3 regions of the Halanaerobium sehlinense genome follow, and region 2 is predicted to be linked to each of the others. Evidence: riboswitches for the same ligand, from Rfam matches in the RefSeq annotation. Region 2 holds a riboswitch; each other region holds the start of a gene.

Region 1 (7,851 bases), 560 kb from region 2:
ATACATTCCATCCATCTTAGTTATTACTGAACTGGTACTTGACTCACTTCCTGCAGCTGGAATTGTTAATACTACCCCAACTGGTAATGCTTCTGTTATTTCAACATTGTTATAATAAAAATCCCAAACATCACCATCATAAAAATAACCGACAGCAATCGCCTTTGCAGAGTCAATAACACTTCCACCACCAACAGCTAAAATGAAATCAACACTTTCTTCTTTAGCCAGTTCAATACCTTCATGAACAAGTGATAATTTAGGATTGGGCTCAACCCCTCCTAATTCAACATATTCGACACCAGCTTCTTCCAGAGATTTTATAACTTTATCATAGGTTCCATATTTTTTGATACTGCCCCCACCATAATGGAGCAGCACCTTAGAACCATGTTTGGCTGTATATTCTCCTACCTCTTCTTCTGTTCCTTTACCGAAAACTATCTTTGTTGTATTCTGATAAGTAAAATTCTGCATTTAAAAAAACCCTCCTATTAGATTAAAGTTTCTAATTGTAAAGCTCTGCTAAATTTAAATTTTAAAAATTAATAATTTGAAAATGTTTTCACTTAATAAATGACTAACATCTAAATTATATCATAAACTTTTTACATAATTCCATTAAATATTAAAATTAATTATTATTTTTTTTATCAGGATTAGCTTCAGATTCAGCTTCCTTTTGCTTTTCAGTTGAATTTTCGGCTTCCTCTTCCAAAATATTATCTCCAAACTCTTCCACACTTTCTCCAAATTCTCGAACTCTGTTGAAGAAATTAGCCAGCATTTCAGCTCGATCAGTAATATAACCATCTGCACTAAACCAGGAAAATATTTTAAGCTGCCAGGAACGATTAATCACATAAGGAAAAACAAATAAGCCTCTTTTATGAGCTGCACCAATATACCAGGGGAAACTCACATGACCTTTAGGACCAATCCCATCTGCAACTTCTTCTGTTAGGTCAAGCCAGCCCTGCCAGCGCCTGGGTGAAACAAAATTTCTTTTCGTTAATAAAATCCTTGGTGAATCAGGCCTTAAATCCGCTAACCTTTTAAGACTTGCTGGTGAAAAAGAGAGAAATAAAATGTGGGGAGCTTCAGCCTCTGCTTCAAAAATTTCTTTTTCTGCTAAAAGTTCTACAATCTCTTTCTCAATTCCTTCATATAAATAAGGACTTTTTAGTTCTAAGGCAAGACCTATCCCTGATTCAACCGGGTTAACAAAGTCTAACACCTGCTCTAAAGTCATAATTGTCAGATGGCTGTATCCATCACTTGCTCTTTCTGGATATTTAACATTAAACCAGGCCCCATAATTTAAAAGTCTTAATTCTTCTAAAGTAAAGTTCTGCAGATCGTAATTATCACGATCTGGAAACATAGATTTTACATTAGTTAAACGTAATAAATTTGTATCATGAAAAATGACCAGTTTACCATCCCTGGTCCTCTGGATATCAAGCTCTATATAGTCAACACCACTTTCAACTGCTTTTTTAACAGCCGGTACAGTTGACTCCGGTGCATTATATGATGCACCTCGGTGGGCAACCAGAACTGGATAATCAAAGTGGTATTTCTCTATTATTTTTTTCCCTAATCTAGAAGGACGAATTAAATAATATAATTCGAAATAAACGAAGGCAAAAATTAAAATTATAACTGTGACAATTATAAATACTTTAATCACTCCACCTCCTTAAAAATTTCCCCCTGATTAATCATAAATATACTGCGCATATAGTTTATTATTTCAGTTAGTTCTTTAACTTTTGCTTGAGGAATTTCAATCTCTCTTTTTTGATTTTTTAAATGACCAACTTTAAGCAGTTCTTCAATTTCTTTAATATATAGCTGACCATCTTTTAATAAGTGGGGGGTTTCATGCAGAAATAGAATTGGATCTTCCTGCTCTAAAAATAAGGATCGCCCTACAAACTGATCAGGTAGTTCCTTAAAACCCAATAAATCAAGTACAGTTGGCGCGATATCAGTTGTAGTTCCCTCCCGCTTAGAAATTTCAGGCTGCAGCTGTGGATGTTTAATAAATAATGGAATATGATAAGGAGTTTTAACATTACGCCAGAGAGTAAAATCTCGACCGGATTCATATTCCAATGTTTTGATCTCTGATTCATGATCAGAATAAATAACCAGAAGTGTGTTTTCCATTATCCCTGCTTCTTCTAACTTATAAACAAAATTCTGAAGTGCTTTATCTAAAAAACTAATAGATTTAAAATAGTTATGGACTAAATTATTATTAACTTCTGCAAAATCTTCCACTGCATTTTCTGGATAAAAATTAAAAGGTGTATGACTGGTTAAAGAAATCAAATAAGCAAAAAAAGGTTTATCCTCTGCTGCAGCCTCTTTAATTAATTCTGTTGAAGCATCAAAAAAATCGTAATCATTTATCCCAAGCCCTCTCTCTTTAGGGACAGGAAAATTTACTTCTCGAAAGGTTCTCTGACTGTAAAAATAATCAAATGCCAAATCTGGATATGCTTCCGCCCGGTTGAAAAAATCACGGTCATTGTTGTGAAAAGCCAGTGTTTTATATCCTCTTTCTTTAAGCAGCTGTGGTAAAGAATGAAAACGACTTAAATCAATATCTCTAAAAACATAGCTTCTATTGACCGGATAAAGCGAAGTTAAAGTTGACAAATCAGCATCAAAGCTGCCGTTAACCTTTTGCGCATAAAAATTTTCAAAATAAAGACTTTCTCCTTTTAAACCATTTAAAAAAGGTGTAACCTGCTTACCCTGCTGTTCATAATCAATTATTTTAGCATCAAGTGATTCAACCTGAATTAAAATAACATTTGTATCCTGCGGCAGAGTTTTAAAAGTGCTTAACTGTTTTTGTTTTTGATAATATGGTACATCTTCTAATTCAGGTCTTGGTTTTTCTTCACTGCGGGTAAAATAACTATAAGCTTCCATTGTATATAAAGGAAGAATTCCATAAACGGTAGCCAGATAAGAGCTGCCAGATTGATAAAGTGCAGCTGGACTTAGATCCCCCATAATCAGACTGCCTGCAAAAACCTGAATCAATAAAAGCATAACAACTACAGCAAAAATTGTTAAATTTTTATTAGATAAACTATTAAAAGAACGATCCCATAATCCCATTTCAGTAATTGATTTTAAGTCAGGTAGTGAATTAAAACCAAACAAACCCAAAAGAGCAAGGTCCAGAATTATAATCAAATCTCTAAATTTAAAAATATGAGTAAACAAAACCTGGTACATCGAGAAAGTTCCAGTTCCCTCTCCTGCCGAAAGGTCGCTAATACTCAAAAAGTTACCGAAATAGCGATTATACCAGTAATTAACGACAAAGAAAAATGAAAAAAGAAAGAGCATGAAAAACAACCTCTGTCTTATCTTTTTTGAAATAAGCAGAGGCTCTATAAATTTCAGGTAAAAAGTTACAAAAAATAAATTTCTAATTGTTAGTGCTGTCAGTGAAGGAGCATAAAAAATCTGCAGCATCAAATAATTGTATTTTATTATAAATGCCAGAAAAAGTATTAGAGATAAATACTGCAGTCTTTTTTCTAATTTATAATTATCAAACACTTATACTCCTCCCAGGTTTTTGGCATAATATCTTTTCGCTATAATCATATCAGATAATTAATTCAATGAAAAGTAATTTTTTAACACATAAAATAAAAGGATTTTAAGTTAAAATCTAGAAGTTGTATAATATATAGAAATGAATTCTTTCAGTTAAAAACACTCTAATTTAATAACAGATACAGAAAGGAAAAATTATGGACAAAAAAAAGATTATATTTTTAGCCTTATCAGCAGTAATTTTACTGCTTTTTTCTCTAAGCTTCAATACAACAGCTCAAAACCTAAAAGTTCATTTTATAGATGTTGGCCAGGGTGATTCGATTTTGATTGAAGAACCAGGGGGGCATAATATTTTAGTTGATGGTGGTGATCGAGCAGATATAGTGGCCGCTCAAATAATTAATTATCTAAAAAATCGAAACATCAAAAAGCTGGATTATATAATTAGCACTCATCCTCATGCTGATCATATCGGAGGACTGGTAGATATTATAGACAGTTTTGAGGTCACTGCTGTCCTTGACAGTGGTAAAGTCCACAGCTCTAAAACTTATGAAGATTATTTAATCAAAATAGATCAGGAAAATATTAATTTTGATACCCCTCGTCAGGGAGATAAATTAAATATTGGAGATATTAAAATTCACTTTCTACACCCAGACCAAAATCTTGATCAGTACGATTTAAATAATTCTTCGCTGGTTTTTCTCTTGAAATATGGTCAGCAAAGCTTCTTATTTACAGGAGATATTGAAAAGGAAGTAGAAAAAGAATTGTTAAGAAAAAATCCAAATCTAAAAGCTGATATAATCAAGGTTCCTCATCACGGTAGTGATACTTCTAGCTCAGCAGCCTGGGTAAAAAGTTTAAAGCCAAAAACTGCAGTAATTCAAGTTGGCTCTGATAACAATTATGATCACCCAAAAGCAAAAATAATTAAACTGTACCAAAGCACAGGAGCCAATCTATTTAGAAATGATTTAAATGGAAACATTGTAATTACAGCTGATGGTAGAAACCATACCGTAAAAACAGAAAGAATTTCAGATAATATAATAGCTGGAGCAGAATTTGATTCAAAAAGTAATAATGCCCCAAAAACAGAAACAGCATTGATCAATATTAATACAGCTGAGGCGGCTGTTTTAGATAAGCTCTGGGGAATTGGACCAGCAACAGCTAAGAAAATTATAAAATATCGAAGTGAACATGGTCCTTTTGAAAAACTTGAAGAAATCAAAAAAATTAATGGTATTGATGATTATAAATTTGATCGCTGGCAGGATAAAATAACTATCAATTAACTTATTTGGATGGTGGGGATAACTAATGTTAAATAATTAGAGAAATTAATCTAGATATCAATAACTACTAAATAGGAGGAATGATCAAATGAAAGTAACAGTTGATAAAATTGAAAATGGAAAAGCAAGACTTTTAATTCGACCTCAGGAAAAAGAAGATTTTTTTCTACCAGTATCAGAACTTCCAGCAGCTGCAGAAGAAGGAAGCATCTTAGAAATCAGTTTCAAATTAAAAGAAGATGAAAAAAAAGCTGCCGAAAAAAGAGTGGGCAGCCTTTTAGATAAGTTAAAAAAGAAACAGAGCTGATATCAGCTCTGTTTTTCTCAGTTATTTTAATATAAAATTGGTTCTATACTAAATCTTAAATCAAAACCTAAATTATTCCTTCCAATTTTCACTTTAGGTCTATGATCTAAAATATATTTCAGATCAAAACTTATTTTTTGAATACCTTGTCTTCCTAGAAATTTAGCAGTAGTTGAATTTAGTTTTTGCCATTCTAGATTACTTTGATCACTCTTTTTGATCATTAATTCGGAATAGATATTTCTATTATTCAATCGTAAATTCCAGTCTGCATTACTAAAAACTTCAATCACCAAAGCATCTTCAACAATTATTTCTCCAGCCTCTTTATAATTATCTATTAAAAATTTATCATTAAAATTCTTAAGCTCAACAATATTAACTTTTTGAAAAGGCGGTATTGCTGCACTTACAGAAGCATTTTTTTCAATTTGTAAATCTTCACCACTAATAGATTCTGCAAAAACGACTATAGAAAAAAGACTTAAAGCCAAAATTAATAAAACAATAATCTTTAAAATGCTTGCTTCTAAATTAAATTTCATTATTTCCTCCTTTTAGCAGCCGGCTATCTCATATTGAGATCCTCAGCTTTGTGTCCTTACCTCACGATAAGTTTACCTTTTATAAAAGAAGCTATTAAATTCTTTTATTAGCTTATATTATATATAATAAAATTCTTATTAGCAATCTTTATTTTGCTAAAATATCACTTAATTCTCTAGCAAATCAAATGAACAAAAATAGGCTGATTAAGGCCTACTAAATTAGATTATTTTTGAATAATAACAGCTTTATTATTACTGCCTCTTTGTTTAATCACAGCATTATCACGATCAGAAAACTGCTTGATCACTGCTCTATTGCTTTCTCCAATTTGAGTTATAGAAGCACTATTCAAATTACCATTCTGTACAATTAAAGCACTATTTCCGCTGCCAATTTGCTTAACAGAAGCTTTATTATCCGCTTCACTATTTATTTCAGTCTGATTTTCCATTTCTGAATCCCAAGAATTTTGAATTGAGTAGCCTAATCCACTAAATTCTTTTTGAAAACTCTTTTCCCAGCTGCTTTTAGGTTGAGCTGCTGCCGCTGTACTAATTCCTAAAAACAATAACAGTGAAATCATTAAAACAAAATATTTTTTCATTATAAACCCCTTAATTAAATTATTCAAATTCTCTTTTCAAGTCAATTTTTAGATAACGAACTAGTTTAATTATAACAGAACGAGTCAGATTAGTGAAGATAAAATTAAAAATTATTGTTTTGAGCAGTTAAATTAATAGTCTCATAAAAAAATGATGGTAAGTTTTTTATAACCTACCACCATTTATTAAATCTATTTAATTATTACTATTTAATTTTTGTTTTTAGCTGTTTATGGGCGCATTGATTCAAATAGCAGTTTAGAGAATTCAGTATTCTGCATCATACCATTAAATGCTTCTGCACCTTCACCATAAGCAAATACTGGGACTGAGTTAAGAGTATGCCCCCCAGTAGAAGAATTAGCTCTAATATAAGTGTTAACTACTCCTGCCTGATACTCATTAGCTATGATTGAACCAATTTCATATCCTACAAGATATGAATACTTAATATTTCCTTCATCATCAAGAATTAGTTCATTGAATCTAGCAACTTCTGCATCAGTTAAAGAGATATCAGCATATTCTTCAAAAACAGACTTAACACTTGCTGCAGTATAACCCTTACCATTTTCTTTTCTAGTCATTTGAGAAGCCATATATTCTGGAGAAACATCGATATTCATTAAAGCTTCTTTATTAATTGGCTCAGTTACAGAAAACCCTAAAGTTTCATGGTCTGCAGTTACAATTACTAAAGTATCTCCATTCTCTTTAGCAAAATCAACTGCTGCTTTTACACCTTTGTCAAAATCAAGAGTTTCTGCTACAACACCAGGAACATCTGCTGCGTGTGCTGCATGATCAATACGAGCTCCCTCTGCCATTAAGAAAAATCCATCTTCATCTTCAGATAGGACTTCAATTGCTTTTCTTGTCATGGCTTCAAATGAAGGTTCTTGTGACCCAAGATCATCACGGTCATTAATATAGTTCATATAAGATTCATTAAAGAGCCCCAGCAGCTTTCCATCCATTGCAATAACTTTTTCTAACTGAGTTTTATCAGAAACATACTGATAACCCTCTTTCTTTGCCTTAGCAATCAAGTCTTCTCCTGCTTCTTCTTCCATGAAATCTTCACGGCCACCACCGAGCATTACATCTACACCATTTGCAATAGCCTGTTTAGCAATTGCTCCACCCATGCCTCTATCTTCAACTGAGGCGATAAAAGCAGCTGGTGTTGCGTCAGTTACCATATTTGTACTGATAACTCCTGTAGCTTTGTTTCTAACCTGAGCAAAGTCTAAGACCGAATCCAGTTCTGCACCATTTTTGTTCATGGCAATTGCACCATTATAAACCTTGCGGCCTGTTGCCATTGCAGTACCAGCTGCAGCTGAATCTGTTACACCTTCTGTAGAGCTGGTCATCATTATACCTGTTTCAGGCAGTTTCATTAATTCCAGTTCATGATCCTTGCCACCGGCGAAATAACGGGCCATATCAATCTGACCAATACCCATACCATCACCAATTAAGAGAATGA
Region 2 (7,851 bases):
CAGTGAGATGCTGGATAAATAATTGATTCACCTGCAGGTAGTCTGTAGATAACTACATTTAAAAAACTACCAATTATCAATCCTGTTATAAACAATAAAAATATCATAGAATCCTTCCATTCATTTTATATATTTAAATACTCACTCTAAACTTAAATGACTGTTTAAACCTTCTTCTAAATCACCATTAGATCTAATACCTACATATTCATTTTCTCCAGGAAGTTTAACTGAAAAAACAAAATTATCACCATCACTATTATAATGATATGGTTCATAACTTTCCAATCCTATTTCCTGAACTATGCTGTCTAAGGCATTAAATTCATCTCTAAAATTTGTTATAAAAGTTGATGTATTGGCAGCAGTAGGATATTCCCCCTCTTTAAATCTATATACCTCTATTTCTGTTAATAAGGTTCTGGTATTAAAAGTTAGAGCTTCTCTGCGGGCTTCTTCTCTAATACCCATTAGATTAGGCATAACAACTGCTGCTAATACACCGATGATTACTATTACAATTAATAATTCGATTAAGGTAAATCCTTTTTGACTTAAATTGTTTTTAGCCAATATAAATATCCTCCCAATAATTTTGCTTTTGTTTGAAAATTGAGGCAGTTAAAAATTAGTTGTTAGTATAAACCAAATTCAAACTGCCTCATATTTAATCAATAATTATTATATATTAAAAACCACTTGTTGTTATAGAACCATCATTAATAGTCACTGTCCATGTAGTATCACCGTCAGCCGGTTGTGCTTGAATATTATAATCTTCACCAGTAGCTGTATTATCAACAAAAAATACTGTTTGTTGATTCAAAGTTGGTATAGCACTACTATCAAATGCATCAGCACCAGTATTATTATCATCACTTATTGATAGTGTACCCCCACCAGTTATAGAAAAACTAACATTGCTTTTCTCTGCTTTATGAGCCTCTAATTCAACCATTAATGTTCTCATATTAGCTCTTATAGCTTCTCTATCTGCACTATCACCTAAACCAGCAATATTAGGAATAGCTATTGCGGCCAGTACACCAATAATAACAATAACAATTAATAATTCAATTAAAGTAAAACCTTCATTTCCACTAAAAATATCTCTTATTTTTTCCATTTTTTATTCCTCCTCATTTTGTTTAAAAAATAACTAAAATTTCAACTACAAGCTCTTGTTTTTAGTCCTTCACCCCCTTTTTTAAAGCTTAGAAATTACTGTAAATACTAAAGAGTGGTAAAATAATTGAAGCTACAATACCACCAACAACTACAGCTAAAATAATAATCATCACTGGCTCAATTAAAGAAATACTTCCTTCAATTGCATTCTCTACTTCCAGATCATAATAGTCGGATATTTTATTTAACATATCCTCTATATTACCACTTTCTTCTCCAACCCGAAGCATCTGAATTACCATTGGTGGAAATTCTCCACTCTGTCGAATTGGTTCTGAAAGTGTAGATCCCTCTCTAACTCTCATTCTGGTTTCTAATAAAACATCTGCAAAAACTTCATTGTCTACAACCTCTTCAATAACAGGCAGTGCATTAATAATATTAACTCCACTTTTAATTAAAAGTGCTAAAGTACTGGCAAATCTTGCTATTACAACTTTTCTAATTAAATCTCCTATAACAGGAATTTTTAATAATAACTTATCCTTATTTAATTTTCCTTTAGGAGTTTTAATATAAGTGCTCAGTAAAAATAACCCTGCTAATAAGATAATTAAAATTGCCCACCAGTAATTAGAGATAATATTACTAACAAAAATTAATATTTTTGTTGGAAGTGGAATCTCTCCTCCAAAATTAACCAGCATCTCTAAAATATTTGGCAGTACAAAACCCATCAAGATAAATACAGCTATAATAGCAACAATCACTATAACAACTGGATAATAAAGAGCAGATTTAACCTGTTTATTAATTTTATCCCGCTTCCGATAATACTCAACTAATTCAGATAAAACCTCATCTAAAACACCACCGGTTTCCCCGGCTTTTATTAGATGAATAAATAATTTAGGAAAATATTTAGGATGTTCTTTTAAAGCAGAAGATAATGTCTCTCCGGCCTCAACTCTTGCTAAAAGTTTTGCTAACATGTTTTTTTCCTGTTTAGAATTTGACTGCCTTTTAATTATAGTAATTGATCTAACAAGAGGTATTCCAGCTGCAACTAAAACAGAAAGTCTCTGAGCAAAATTTGCAAGCTCTGAAATTTTATATCCACCACCAAAAATATTAAACTCAGATAGATTTATATCCTTAGTTAGTCTTGATTCTTTTTGCTCTCCAGCACTTTCAACTGCTTTAATTGATACAGCATGTAAATTTTTTTCTCTTAATTGTTTAGCAGCATCTTCTCTGCTTACTGCTTCTAAATTCCCATTCAAAACCTGTCCTGACTGTCCACGAGCCTTATAACTATAAAGTTGAGCCATTTTGCACCTCCCTTAACTTAGAAGATTAAAACTAACGAAGTTTTTCATTAACATATTTAATATCATTACAGTAATGTAAAACTGATTCTCTTGATATTTTTCCCCGCTGATATAGTTTTAGAAGAGAATTATCCATAGTCATCATATTATAACGGCCGCCAGTTTGAATTGCCGAATAAATCTGATTAGTTTTACCTTCACGAATAATATTTCTGATAGCCGATGTCGCCATCATTATTTCAAAAGCTGCAACTCTTTCGCCCTGATCCCTGGTTGGAACTAACTGCTGGGCTATTACAGCACTGATCACTGAAGCAAGCTGTATTTTTATTTGATCCTGCTGAGCAGCTGGAAAAACATCAATAATCCTATCAATAGTTGCTGGTGCACTATTTGTATGCAATGTAGCCAGTACTAAATGTCCAGTTTCTGCAGCTTCTAGTGCAATCTGAATTGTCTCTAAATCTCTCATTTCTCCTACTAAAATCACATCAGGATCCTGTCTAAGACAGGCTCTTAATCCTTTTTTAAAATTATTAGTATCACTACCGACTTCTCGCTGATGAACAAGGCTTTTATTATGTTTATGAAGATATTCTATTGGATCTTCTAAAGTCATTATATGAGCCTGACGGTTTTGATTTATCTCATTAATTATCGCTGCTTGTGTTGTGGATTTACCACTCCCAGTTGGGCCAGTGCTTAAAACAAGCCCCATTCTTTGATAAGCAAATTTTTTAAAAATTTCAGGTAAATTCATTGAATCAATTGTTGGAACTTTGTTTGGAATAATTCTTAGTGCAATTCCAACACTTCCTCTTTGATGATAGGCGTTAACTCTAAATCTAGATGTACCAGGAATTCTATATGAAAAATCTAGTTCTCCTTTTTCTTTAAATTCTTTATACTGTTTATCATTCATCATTTTTTTTGCTAAATTTTCAGTATCTTCAACACTTACTTCTCCATTATACTTAGTATAGGGTTTAAGTTTTCCATTTTTTCTAATGTACGGAGGAGAAAATACTGTTAAATGAAGATCAGAAATCTGATCTTCTTGGGATACTATTTTTAATAGCTCTTCAAACTCCAATAACATCACTCCCCAATCCTACGTTAATATATAATCCTTTCAACTTCAGAAACATCTGTTTCTCCTGCTTTAATTTTTGCAATTCCATCTTCTTTTAAAGTTATCATTCCATTCTCTTTGGCATATTCACTAATCTTTTCTTTAGAAATATTATCACTTATCATTTCCTTAACCTTATTATCTATTTCAAAAATTTCTTGAATTGCTAAACGTCCATCATATCCAGTATTATTACATTTTTTGCAACCAACTGAAAAATATGCTTCTTCAATTTCTGGATCTCCTAAGTATTTTAAATCCGGTCTGTCCAGTTTTCTTTTTTCTTTACAGTGAGGACAGAGCCTCCTTACAAGTCTCTGAGCCACGACACCATTTAAAGAAGCAGCTACAAGATAGGGTGCTAGTCCCATATCAATCAATCGTGTAATTGAACTAACTGCATCATTTGTGTGTAAAGTACTAAAAACCAGATGCCCAGTCAAAGCAGAGCGAACTGCTATTTCTGCAGTTTCTTCATCTCTCATTTCTCCAATCATAATTATATCTGGATCCTGTCTTAAAATTGATCTCAGTGTTTTAGCAAAAGTTAATCCTGCTTTTACCTTAGCCTGAACCTGATTAATACCAGGAATTTGATATTCAACCGGATCTTCAATTGTAACCATATTAATTTTAGGACTATTAAGTTCATTTAAAGCTGCAAAAAGAGTTGTTGACTTTCCACTCCCAGTTGGTCCAGTTAATAACAGAACCCCATTTGGCTTTTTAATTAAATTTCCAAATTTAACTCTATTATAATCTGATAATCCTAAATTATCTAAATCTAAAAGATTCGTATTTCTCGCTAAAAGACGAATAACCACTTTTTCTCCTCTAACAGTAGGTAAGGTAGAAACACGCATATCTAAATTTTCCCCTTTGAAAATCATCTTGATTCGGCCATCCTGAGGAACACGATGTTCAGTAATATCTAGATTAGCAATAATTTTAATTCTTGAAACTAATGCTCTATGCGAAGATTTAGGTGCAGTCATTTCTTTTTTTAAAACACCATCTATTCTAAATCTAACTCTAATATTATTTTCTTCAGGCTCGATATGAATATCACTTGCACCTTTTTGATAGGCCTTAGAAATAATATAATTTGCCAATTTAATTATTGGTGCTTCATCAACCATCTCTCTTAGTTCAGCTTCTTCATATATTTCTTCGTTTTGGTTATCAGATACCTCTTCTACGTCATCTAAATTGAAATCTTCAAAAATATTAGAAATATCTATATCTTGATTACCATAAAGTCTGTCTATAGCTGAACGAATTTGATTAGGTGCTCCATAAAGTGGCTCAATTGTTAAATTGCTTAACATTTCTAAATCATCAATTGCTACTAAATCTGTTGGGTCTGCCATAACAACTTTTAGTTTACTCTCACCCTTTTTTTCAATCGGAACTGCTAAATATCTTCTAGCAATATTTTCAGGTATTAAATTTGAAAGCGAAGGATCAAAAAAGTATTTATCTAAATCTGCATGAGGAATTCCTCTTTGAAATTCTAAAACCTCAATTAGAGATTCTTCTCTAACATATCCAAGTTCAACTAAAACTTCACCAATTTTTTTGTCAGTATCCTTTAGCTTTTCTAAAGCCGAATCCAACTGTTCTCTAGTTATATATTCATGATCTAATAAAAGTTCTCCTAATTTTTTTCGATTCTTAAAAGCCAAATTATCACCTCACAATAAAAATTTTGTCGACTTTTGAAATATTTTGTAAATCTTTTTGCTGTTATAGTAAAATTCGACAGAGTTTTAATTTTTCCTGCAAAATTTTAATTAAATTTTAATCTTTTTGATAATTTAAGTTTATAAAGCAAAAAATTGCCATAAGTTGATTCACTTTGGCAATTTTACACCTGAGGCAAACATAACTATCATAGGTTTCCCCTTAGACTTATGTCTTTGCGTCACAGCCTTTAGACTGCTTTGCTTTTAATATTTAATTTATATTTTTTTTGTCTTAATTAAATTATAAAATAATTTTTTTTGAAAAACATTACCTAAAAGTATTATTTTTCGGTATCAGCTTCAATTTTAGTTACTGCTTCCTCTGCTATCTGATACCACTTTTTCTTGGGCGGCATTTCCTGGGTCCAGAGCTTAAATGAAGCCTCTGCCTGATAAATCAGAGTCGGCAGCCCGTTTCCAATCTGGGCTCCTCTTTTTTCTGCTTCTTTTAAAATTTCGGTCTTTAAAGGATTATAGACCAGATCGATTACCAGCTGTTCCTCGTGTAAATAATCTGGATTAATAACCAATTTATTCTTAATATTATTACTATACATCCCGACAGGGGTAGTATCAACTACCAAATCAGCCGCTTTTAGAGGTTCTGCATATTCCTGCTCTTCCAAACTGCAGAAATCAATATTTTGCTTAGGATTATCTTCTCTGAAAAGTCCTGCTAATTCTTCCGCATTTTCTACAGTCCGGTTAATTATAGTAATATCTGCTAAGTCAAGCTGAATCAGTGCTGCAATTACTGCTCTAGCTGCTCCGCCAGCTCCAATTACAACGGCTCTTTTATCTTTAGCTACAAAACCTGATTCTTCTACCTGACGCTGAAACCCAATCACATCAGTATTATAACCTGTTAAGCGCCCTCTTCTATTTAAAACAGTATTAACCGCTCCTGAGGCTCTTGCCAGAGAAGAAAATCCATTTAAGTAGGGAATTATGCTTTCCTTATAAGGAATTGTAACATTCCAGCCCGAGAAACCTAAGGTTTTTAAAGAATTAATATATTCCTCCAGGTTCTTTTCTTTTGTTTCCAGCATTAAATAAATTGCATTCAATCCTAAATCTCTAAATCCATTATTATGCAGGGATGGAGAAATTGAATGGCTTAAAGTTTTACCTAATAAACCATATAACTTTGTTTCACTATCTGGTATAAAAATACTCATCTTCTGCCTCCTAAAATCTTATAAATATTAGAATCTTATTAATTAAAAAGTTAAAACACGCTGGACTTAAATACCAGCGTGTCTGTTATGTATTTTCTCAGACCACTGGAATATTTAACTCCAGTTTTCAATTAAAATATTGTTTGAAGTCTTTCTCCCAGTGATTCGAAATCCTTAATTATAATTTTTCTTTTTTTAATGGTGATCATGCCGTCATCTATGAATTTATTCATCAGTTTGGTTACAGTCACCCGAGAGGAACCAATTAAATTGGCAATTTCCTGGTGAGTTAGAACCAGATCAATGACAGTTCCTTCATCAATTTCACGGCCAAAATCTTCTGCCAGGCGGGAAAGCAAACTGGCTAATCTGCCTGCAGCATCCTGAAACACCAATTCTCTCACCTGACTTGTTAAGAGGCGTGTTTTTTTGGATAGAGCCTCAATGATTTTAATTGCCAGAGAAGGTCTTTCGGTAATCAGCTTTTCCATCTCATTCCAGGGAATAATTAAAAGACGGGCATCATCCATTACCTCTGCTGTTAAAGGGTGAGGATCTTCGTCAAATAGTGATAACTCGCCAAAAATATCTCCCTCCTGCAGAATAGTTAAAACTTTTTCCTTACCTTCTGCTGAAAGCATGGAAAGTTTAACTTTACCATTAACTAAGAAATATAATTTTTTTACACTGTCATTTTCAAAAAAGATGACTTCATCTTTTTCGTAAAGTTTAGCATAAGAATTTTTGCATAATAATTCTAATTCTTCTGGATCAAGGTTTTGAAAAACAATTAAATCTTTTAAGCACTGTTTTGTTTCTTCCATATCTAAACCTACCTCTCTTTGGTTCTATATTATTATTATTCTCTATTAATGAATAAATTCCTTTTTTCTTAATAAATTTCTTTACTTACAATCTTTGCAATAACCATAAAATCTTAATTTATGTTCTGTAACCTTAAAATCATACTTGGCTTCCAGCTCTGATTCTAAATAATCTATATCTTCATCACTAAATTCTACCAGCCTGCCGCAGTTTTTACAGATCATATGGTGGTGATGTGATTCTTCTAAATATAATTCATAGATACGGGAATCTTCATTAAAATCATGGATATTTACTATTTCTAATTTATGCATTAATTCCAGGCTTCTATAAATAGTAGCCATTCCAATATCCTTATCTTTTTTCTTAACAGCTTCAAACAGATCCTCAGCTGTAAAGTGCCAGTTCTTGTTTTCCAGAATAGTTTCTAAAATAATTTCTCGCTGTCTGGTCAATTTATAATTATTTTCGGCTAATTTTCGCTTAAACTTTTCTTTTAAATTCTCCATAAT
Region 3 (7,851 bases), 270 kb from region 2:
GCTTCAATAACATCGATAATATCATCAACTGTGATAATTCCAATTAAAATTCCACTATTATTAATTACTGGAATTACAGTCAGGTCATATTTTGCAACCTGCTGGGCAACAATTTCCTGGTCCACATCTGCTGTAACCTTAACAATATTGTCATCCATTAATTCTTCTAAAATTTTGTCATCATCAGAACTTAAAATATCTCTTAAATCAACACTACCTACCAGTTTTTTGTTATTATCTGAAATGAAAATGGTGTCAATTATTTCAGTATCAGGTGCAATATTTTTTAACTTTTTCAAAGCTGCGGTTGTGGTTAAATTTTTATTTAAAAGAAGATATTCAGTGGTCATAATTCCACCAGCAGACTCTTTATCATATCCCAGCAGGTTTCTGACTACTAAAGCATCATCCTGTTTCATATGTCGCAGTAATTCTTTTCGCTTCTGGATTGGCAGTAAGCCTAATATATCAGTTATATCATCAGCTGCCATATGAGAAAAAATCTCTATAATTTCTTGTGAAGTCTTGCATTTTAAAATATCAATCTGAAGTTCTTTTTCAGATTCTTCAAAGATATCTGCAAGATCTTCAGTTTCCAGTAATTTAGTAAAGTTGTTTATCTCTGAAGCTTCTAATTCAGATAAGGCTTCAGCAATATCTATCGGGTGATTGTCCTCGATCCAGTCTTCTTGAATATTCTTTGACTGATTTAAATAATTATTAATTTCTTCTTTGATGTTTTCAATTTTTTTCTCCATCTGATCACCTCTTTCTAACAAAATTAGTGTTAGTTCTGCAGAATTTATTAATTATATTGTCATATAATTAGAATTAAAGACTTAAATGAGAAATTAATTCCTGACTGTCACTTAATTCAAAGTTTCCAGAATCTAGTTTCCAGTATTGAGCTGAATCTGATATTTCACTGATATACTTAATTAAATGAGGATGACAGCTTAAAACAAAAATTTGATTTGTCTTAGCTAAATTAGAAATTATTTCAGCCGTATTATATAAGTGTTTACTGTCAAAATTAACTAAGGAATCATCCAATATAATTGGTAAATGAGGTTTTATTTCCTTAATTCTGCTAATTCTAACTGCTAAAAATAGCTGTTCTAAACTACCCCGGCTTAACTGTTCTACGCTGTTAAATTTTTTACCGTTTTCAGTAACTGCCTGAAATTCTGATTCTTCTAGATCAGAACCAGTTTCTAATTTTTTATAGTAATTATCAGTAATTTCAGCTAAAATATTTGCAGCGGGTTTTAATAATTTTTCTTCTGCTTTTTCTACCATTCGCTTTCTTAATTTCTTTAAAATAAAATAAACACTTTTATTTACAGCATATCTCTGAGCTTTTTTTTCTAAATTATTCTGGGCCTGATTAAGCTTCAATTGCGCGTTTTCGATCTTTGTTGAGCTGGAAAGTGCCTCTATTTTATTTTTCAAAGTAGTTATTTTTTCTTCTAAACTCTCTTTTTTCTTTTTTAATAACTGAAGCTCTTTTTCACGTGATTTCTTTTCTGCTTCGACTGCATCAGCTGAGGAAAAATCATGATATAAGTTTAGAAAAAGTTGATAATATGTTTCATCAGAATCTTTTTCATTTAGAATTTTTTTTGTTTTATCTGAGGCTAAAAGAATATGTTCTATTTGAGACTTTTGCTTATCATAATCTTTTTTTATTTTTTGGTAATCAGCTGCCGATTCTGCTTTTTGGCGGTAAAGCTCCAGGCGCAATTCCAGCTTTTTTTCGCTTTCTAAATCACCTAAAAAATCTAAAATCTCACTTTGTAAAAGCTCAAATTCTTTTTCTTTTTCCAAATATTCTTCAGCAGATTGTTTTATTTTAGACAATTGATTCAGATCTTTAAACAAAAATTGAGACTTAGAAATTAAATCAACAGTTTCAGTTTCTGCAGCAGCACTAAGGTCAAGTTGATCATTGAAGTAATCAGCTGCCTCTTTAATTAAATCATATATTTCTCTTAATTCAAACAGTATTTCATCTTTAAGTTTAAATTTCTCCTCTTCTTCTATTTTTAGCTTTTTATATCTTCTTTTTTTATCCTTAATTTCTAAAAAATATGATCTTAAATAATTTAAATTTTCATCAGCTTCAACATTTTTTATTCCTAATAAATTAGCATAATTAATTAAATTATTTTGGACTTTTTTTAGTTCCTTAGTTTTTTCTGTAAGCTGCTTTCGATACGAATTCAATTTATTCTTCTTCTGGGTGAGCTCTATTTCTAATTTATCAGCTTTTTCTTTTTCCAATTTAGAACTTTTATAATAAGAACTATAATAAATGAAAACAAAGCCGGCAATTAATAGAGAAAAATATTTAATTTGGCTGTAACTTATAATAAAAGAAGAGCTCAAAACCAGAATTGATAAAGCTAAACCATAATAAGTATTTTTTAAAATTGAAGCAGGACTTTTATAGTCATAGTCATTTATATTAGCTTTAATATTTTTTACTTCAGCATCTAATTTATCAATTTCTCCTTTTATATTATTTACTGCTGTCTTTAAACTTTCATTTCTGCTTAAATTATCATTAAACTTTTCTGTTTCAATTAAATCCAAATTTATTTTATCAAGCTTTATTAAGGGCTGCTGCCAGCTGTAATTTAGATTTTCTAGTTCTAGAGTTAAAGTCTGATATTCATTACTAATTTTGTTCTTTTGTTTTTTTAAATTTTTTATTTTTTCATTAATCAGGTCAATTTTTTGCTGCTGATTATTTATTTTGGAGCTATTATTTTTTATAAATTCTAGAAAATCATCTAATTTATTAGCTTTTATTGACTTATATAAATCATTTTTATTAGATTTCATTTTGTTTTTTATTGAAACAAGTTTTTGCTGATAACTTTCAATTTGCTCAAGTTCCAGATATTCTTCATTTTCCTTAACTGATGACTGCTCTATTTCAACCTGTAAATTCTCTATTTTTGTAAGAGTAGGATAATTATTTTTGAGCAGATCAAGCAGGAAAATTTGATTTTCACTTTCAGTTATTTCTTTATCTACTGTTTCCAGTTTATCTTTTGAAACTTTCAATTCTTCTTTTTTTTGATTAAACTCTTTAATCTCTAATAATGCCTGATCTCTTAATGACTCAGCTTCCTCAATTTCTTTAAAATAGGGCTTAAATGAAGCAACTGAAGGATCACCAAGAGTACCTCCTATATTTTTAGCATAATTATAATATTTATCTGCCAACTCTGGAACTTTAACTAATTCTGACAGACCAGCACCAAGAAGAATTGAGTATAAGCGTTTTTCTCTCTTTTTACCTTTTGCAATTTTAGATAACTGCTGCAGTTCGTCAAGGGTAATAGTAAAAAGTTGTTGGTAGCTCAGCTGGTCTAAGTAATTAAAAAGTTCTGGAGCTTTGACTTTATTTTGTTTTTCATCTAAAATCTTAGGGGCAGCATAACCCTCTAAATACAAGCTGTAATTTCTATAATCTCTCTCAATTTCAGCCTCAATATAATATTGATTGCTGGCTGGAGGAATTGACTTATTCTGTGGCAGACCAAATGGTAGATGGCGCAAAAGTTTTAAAAAGCTGCTCTTGCCGGCTCTATTATGACCACCAATTACAACCAGGTTATTAGAAATATCCTCTAAATTTTGGTTATTAAATATTCCAAAATCACGAATATAAATATTTTTATAAAACATTTAATCTCCGCCTTCTATTAATTCAGATATAATTATCTTTTCTGCTTCTTCTAAAATATCTGCCCGTATTTTTTGATCCGCAAAAAATTTATGATTTTCCCTATCTTCGGGATTCTGATCTCCCTGCCAGATCTGACCCCACTCAGCAGCTAATTCCCTTTTTAATTCTGGATCGGTTAAAATATCATTTATTAACTGGTCAATATTTTGGTAAAGTTCACTGCTTTTTTTAAGCTCTTCTAAATTCTTTATAGGAGCTGTAGTTCTAAAAACTAAAGAATGCAGCCAGAGATTTGGACTTTCTCCTCTAAATCTGCTTCTGATATCTTTTAAAAGTGTTTCTTCAAGCTCATCTCGATTAGCATCTAGATGTCGATGAATTCCAGTTCTACCCTTAATATATAATCGAACTATCACAGCCTTAGTCTTAAAAGTTTGAGACTCGTTTTTCAGTCTAAGATTTTCGATAGATTTGTCCAATCTGATCTTTAAAAGCTGCAGCAGCTGACTAATATTATCAAGTTCTTCATATTTTTCTAAATCAATTTCGATTTTTTTGAAAACAACAGGAGCCAGTGGAATAAACTTTTCTTTAACTTTTAAATTAGAATCAACTTCTATTAAAAGAGCTCCTTTATTACCTTCTTCACTAATATCATGAGCCTGCAGAGTACCAGAAAAATTTATTGATGGTTTATGATTGAGCTTTTGATATTGATGAATATGTCCCAAAGCCCAATAATGTATTTCATTTTTAGTCAACAGCTCACTTTTAGTTACAGGTACATAACGGTTATTATCCTTATTTAAAGCAGTATGCAGGAGAGCAATATTAAAGACTGAATTGTCCGGTGCTGTATAATAATTATACATTGTTCTATTCTCGAATTTTTGTCTGTAAGACTGCCCTAAAATTCTGGCTGCTAACTTTCCGTTCTTTAAAAATTCATAGCTTTCCACATTATCACTTGAAAAATATTTAACATTTTCAGGCAGCTCAAAAACTTCATTTTCTATCCCTGCTGGATCATGGTTGCCAGAAATAACAAATATTTTAATGTCATTTTTATTTAAGATTTCAGCCTGCTCTAAAAAGAAATGACTGGATTTAATTGATCTGGCTTCTCTGTCATAAAGATCTCCTGCAATTAAGATAAAATCAACATTTTCTGTCACTGCCAGTTCAACTAAATTTTGAAAAGCCTGCTCAGTTGCATCAAATAAAACTTTATCCACCTGAGTTTCAGAGGGAATATTGCAGCTTAATTTTTTGCCTAAGTGTATATCTGCTGTATGAATAAATTTAATATTTTTTGCCATTACTGCCTCCAAATTTAACTGTAGTCTCTTTCAGTTCTATTTTCCCATTTTACAAAAAACCAGGAAAAAACAAAGATTTCTACTGTATATTTAACTAATGCAATTCCATGTTCAACTAAGGTAGTATTGGTGTAAATTAAGCCTTCAATTGAACCCGGTATGGGAGCAGCTGCTCCTATAAAGGAAAAACCCCAGATTATAAAAAATAATTTTTGCCAGGCATAATCACTTTTAATAATATTGTCATAAAAGGGATATAAAATAAAGGCAAAAATAGCACCTCTAAAAATTTGAAAAACTGATGCTATCCTAAAAAGTTCAGGTTCTGATGCTTTAAAATCGTAATAAGCATCAATATTAGTAAATGAGACAACATAATTTTCAAAGTTTTTAAAAATAACCCCTATGAAAATATAAATTAAAACATGGACAAGAATGAAACGAATCGTAAAATAAACAAATCTTTTAGATGGTTTATGCATCATTATCCCCTTTTTTATTTTAGTATTTATTTAAAAGCAGATCTAGCCTCTTAATAATATTTCTATATTAAGTAATCAAATCCTGTAAAATATTTTATAATTTAGAATTAAAATTATTGACTAATATTAATCTTAGTAATATAATTATATATATGAAGGAGCATCCAAAAAGCAAAACATTTGCAAAAATGTCTCGCAAAGCTATGGACCCTTTTAGGGCCGCCAGGCTGCCAGATCTTCTCCTTAATTTTATGGTCTATAAAAAGGAGGTTATCTTATGAAAAGCTGGAATCGTTTACTGGCAGTTTTTTTGGTTTTGGTTCTTGTATTTAGTTTAACTCTCTCTGTACTGGCAATAATAGATCCGATCGATGACCCAGAAGACCCTGAAGAACCAGATCCACCTACAAAAGAAAAGGGTAATAATGGTGTTGGTAATGGACTTGATCCACAGCCACCTGGAGATCCAAAGGAAAATGATACAGATGAAAGTGATTTACCCCCTGGACAGCTGAAAAAAATTAAATAAAATTTAAGCAGCCTGTAGAGATTTAATTTCTACAGGCTTTTTTTATTACTAATTTTTTATTTGAAATTATAATTTTAGTTAGCTAATTTTTTTCTTTAAAACTTTCACCAAAAGTTAATTCCTCTGCTAAATCACCTATAAAAGGCAGCTTAAATACTTCACCATTGTAGGCTTTATACATCAGTAAAAACCAGAGAATAGTTCCAACAAAAGTTATTAAAGAAGAAATCATAACCCCAATTACCGGAATTACTAAAATTAAAGAAGAAGCTATAAACAAGGAAAAAAAGGTGATTAATGACTGCATCGCATGGAAACGAACATGATTGTTTTTCTTTTCAATAAATAGAAAAATCAAACCCGTAACCCAGATACCTGCATAGGCTAAAATTGACTCGATATTTTCATCAAGACCGAGACTGGTTTTTTTGTGATACATAAATTTGAGATAATTATCTGATTAGATAATATCTCTTCCCCCTTTCTTTCTCAGCTTTAGTTTATAAATTTTAATTAAGTTCTTCTAATCTTATTTTAACATAATCAAGCAAATTTAAAAAGCAGTAAATATTTTAAATAAGAAAGCCCGCCTGTTCTCTTTAAATTTGAGAATTCAGACGGGTAATTAAGTCAAAAAGTTTAGTTAACTTTTATAGCTAAACTTTAAGCTGATTATTATATATATTCTAAGTCTATATTTATTCTAACTCTAAGATTAATTCTCCTGATTCAAGCTGCTGACCTGCCTGAGCATGGATAGCTGCAACTGTACCAGCTGCAGGAGCAGTTATATTTGTTTCCATCTTCATAGCTTCCATAATCACTAAGCTCTGATTTTCTTCAACTTCTTCCCCTTCTTCAACTAAAATTTCAACAATATTACCGGGAAGACTGGCTCCAATTTCCATTTCATTATTAGGATCAGCCATCTGCTTAACCGCAGAATCAGCTTTGGCAGTGCTTGCTTCATCATAGATTTTTATCTCTCTTCTAAAACCATTTACCTCAAAAGCAAGTCTGCGGAAACCCTGGTCGTCAACTTTACCAATCTCTAATAATTTGACAACTAAAGTTTTACCTTCTTCAACTTTGATTTCACTTGTTTCACCTTCACGTAGCGCATGGAAGTATACATCACTACCCATATGACTGAGGTCACCATATTCTTCAAGGTAATCTAAATATTCTTTATAGACCTTTGGATAAAGTGCATATGCTAAAAGGTCCTTTTGAGTTGGTTCAAAATCATATTCTGATTTTAGTTCAGCTGCAGCTGCCTCAAAATCATAATCCTCAAGTAAAGTTCCAGCCCTAACTGTAATCGGTTCTTCCCCTTTAAGAACGATCTCCTGTATATCTTCCGGGAAACCTCCAGGAGGCTGACCAAGCATACCTTTAAAGTAAGCCTCAACTGAATCCGGGAAAGCCATATTTTTGGCCTTTTCGCAGATATTATCTGGTGTCAGATCATTTTTAACCATAAAGATTGCTAAATCTCCTACCATTTTAGAAGAAGGAGTAACCTTTGGTATATCACCCAACATAAAGTTAACCTTACGGTACATTTCCTTAAATTCTTTGAAACGGTGACCTAAACCAACACTCTCTACCTGTGGTTTTAAATTAGAATACTGACCTCCAGGGATTTCATATTTATAAATTTCGGCTGTACCTGACTTTAACTCAGATTCAAACTGGGAATAAACGGGTCTAACAGCACCCCAGTAATTTGAGATTTTCTGAATATCTTCAATATTCATTTCTGGGTCACGATAAGTATTAGTTAGAGCTGCTACAATTGAGTTAAGTGGTGGCTGACTT

Evidence for each region. A riboswitch is a leader RNA that binds a small molecule or an ion and turns the genes downstream of it on or off. The one in region 2 is predicted to bind cyclic di-GMP.
Region 1: it holds a riboswitch for cyclic di-GMP, as region 2 does, so the genes downstream of both, ACZ446_RS10870 (hypothetical protein) here and ACZ446_RS08070 (GspE/PulE family protein) in region 2, are expected to answer to the same signal.
Region 3: it holds a riboswitch for cyclic di-GMP, as region 2 does, so the genes downstream of both, ACZ446_RS06730 (hypothetical protein) here and ACZ446_RS08070 (GspE/PulE family protein) in region 2, are expected to answer to the same signal.

The regions. Positions count from the first base shown of each region.
Region 1 is NZ_AP042442.1:2,229,547-2,237,397, forward strand. Features, by position in the region: gene ACZ446_RS10845 (iron-containing alcohol dehydrogenase) at 1-477, opposite strand, end outside; gene ACZ446_RS10850 (glycerophosphodiester phosphodiesterase family protein) at 635-1,693, opposite strand; gene ACZ446_RS10855 (LTA synthase family protein) at 1,690-3,591, opposite strand; gene ACZ446_RS10860 (MBL fold metallo-hydrolase) at 3,789-4,898, shown strand; gene ACZ446_RS10865 (DUF3006 domain-containing protein) at 4,987-5,205, shown strand; gene ACZ446_RS10870 (hypothetical protein) at 5,232-5,750, opposite strand; cyclic di-GMP riboswitch class I at 5,762-5,837, opposite strand; gene ACZ446_RS10875 (hypothetical protein) at 5,978-6,358, opposite strand; gene ACZ446_RS10880 (alkaline phosphatase) at 6,590-7,851, opposite strand, start outside.
Region 2 is NZ_AP042442.1:1,671,221-1,679,071, forward strand. Features, by position in the region: gene ACZ446_RS08045 (prepilin peptidase) at 1-107, opposite strand, end outside; gene ACZ446_RS08050 (type II secretion system protein) at 142-573, opposite strand; gene ACZ446_RS08055 (prepilin-type N-terminal cleavage/methylation domain-containing protein) at 689-1,126, opposite strand; gene ACZ446_RS08060 (type II secretion system F family protein) at 1,215-2,459, opposite strand; gene ACZ446_RS08065 (type IV pilus twitching motility protein PilT) at 2,491-3,552, opposite strand; gene ACZ446_RS08070 (GspE/PulE family protein) at 3,576-5,276, opposite strand; cyclic di-GMP riboswitch class I at 5,466-5,549, opposite strand; gene ACZ446_RS08075 (shikimate dehydrogenase) at 5,618-6,514, opposite strand; gene ACZ446_RS08080 (Crp/Fnr family transcriptional regulator) at 6,646-7,338, opposite strand; gene ACZ446_RS08085 (Fur family transcriptional regulator) at 7,420-7,848, opposite strand.
Region 3 is NZ_AP042442.1:1,401,264-1,409,114, reverse strand. Features, by position in the region: gene mgtE (magnesium transporter) at 1-758, opposite strand, end outside; gene ACZ446_RS06745 (AAA family ATPase) at 832-3,699, opposite strand; gene ACZ446_RS06740 (metallophosphoesterase family protein) at 3,700-5,019, opposite strand; gene ACZ446_RS06735 (hypothetical protein) at 5,034-5,504, opposite strand; cyclic di-GMP riboswitch class I at 5,662-5,736, shown strand; gene ACZ446_RS06730 (hypothetical protein) at 5,779-6,030, shown strand; gene ACZ446_RS06725 (DUF4870 domain-containing protein) at 6,113-6,469, opposite strand; gene ACZ446_RS06720 (pyruvate carboxylase) at 6,729-7,851, opposite strand, start outside.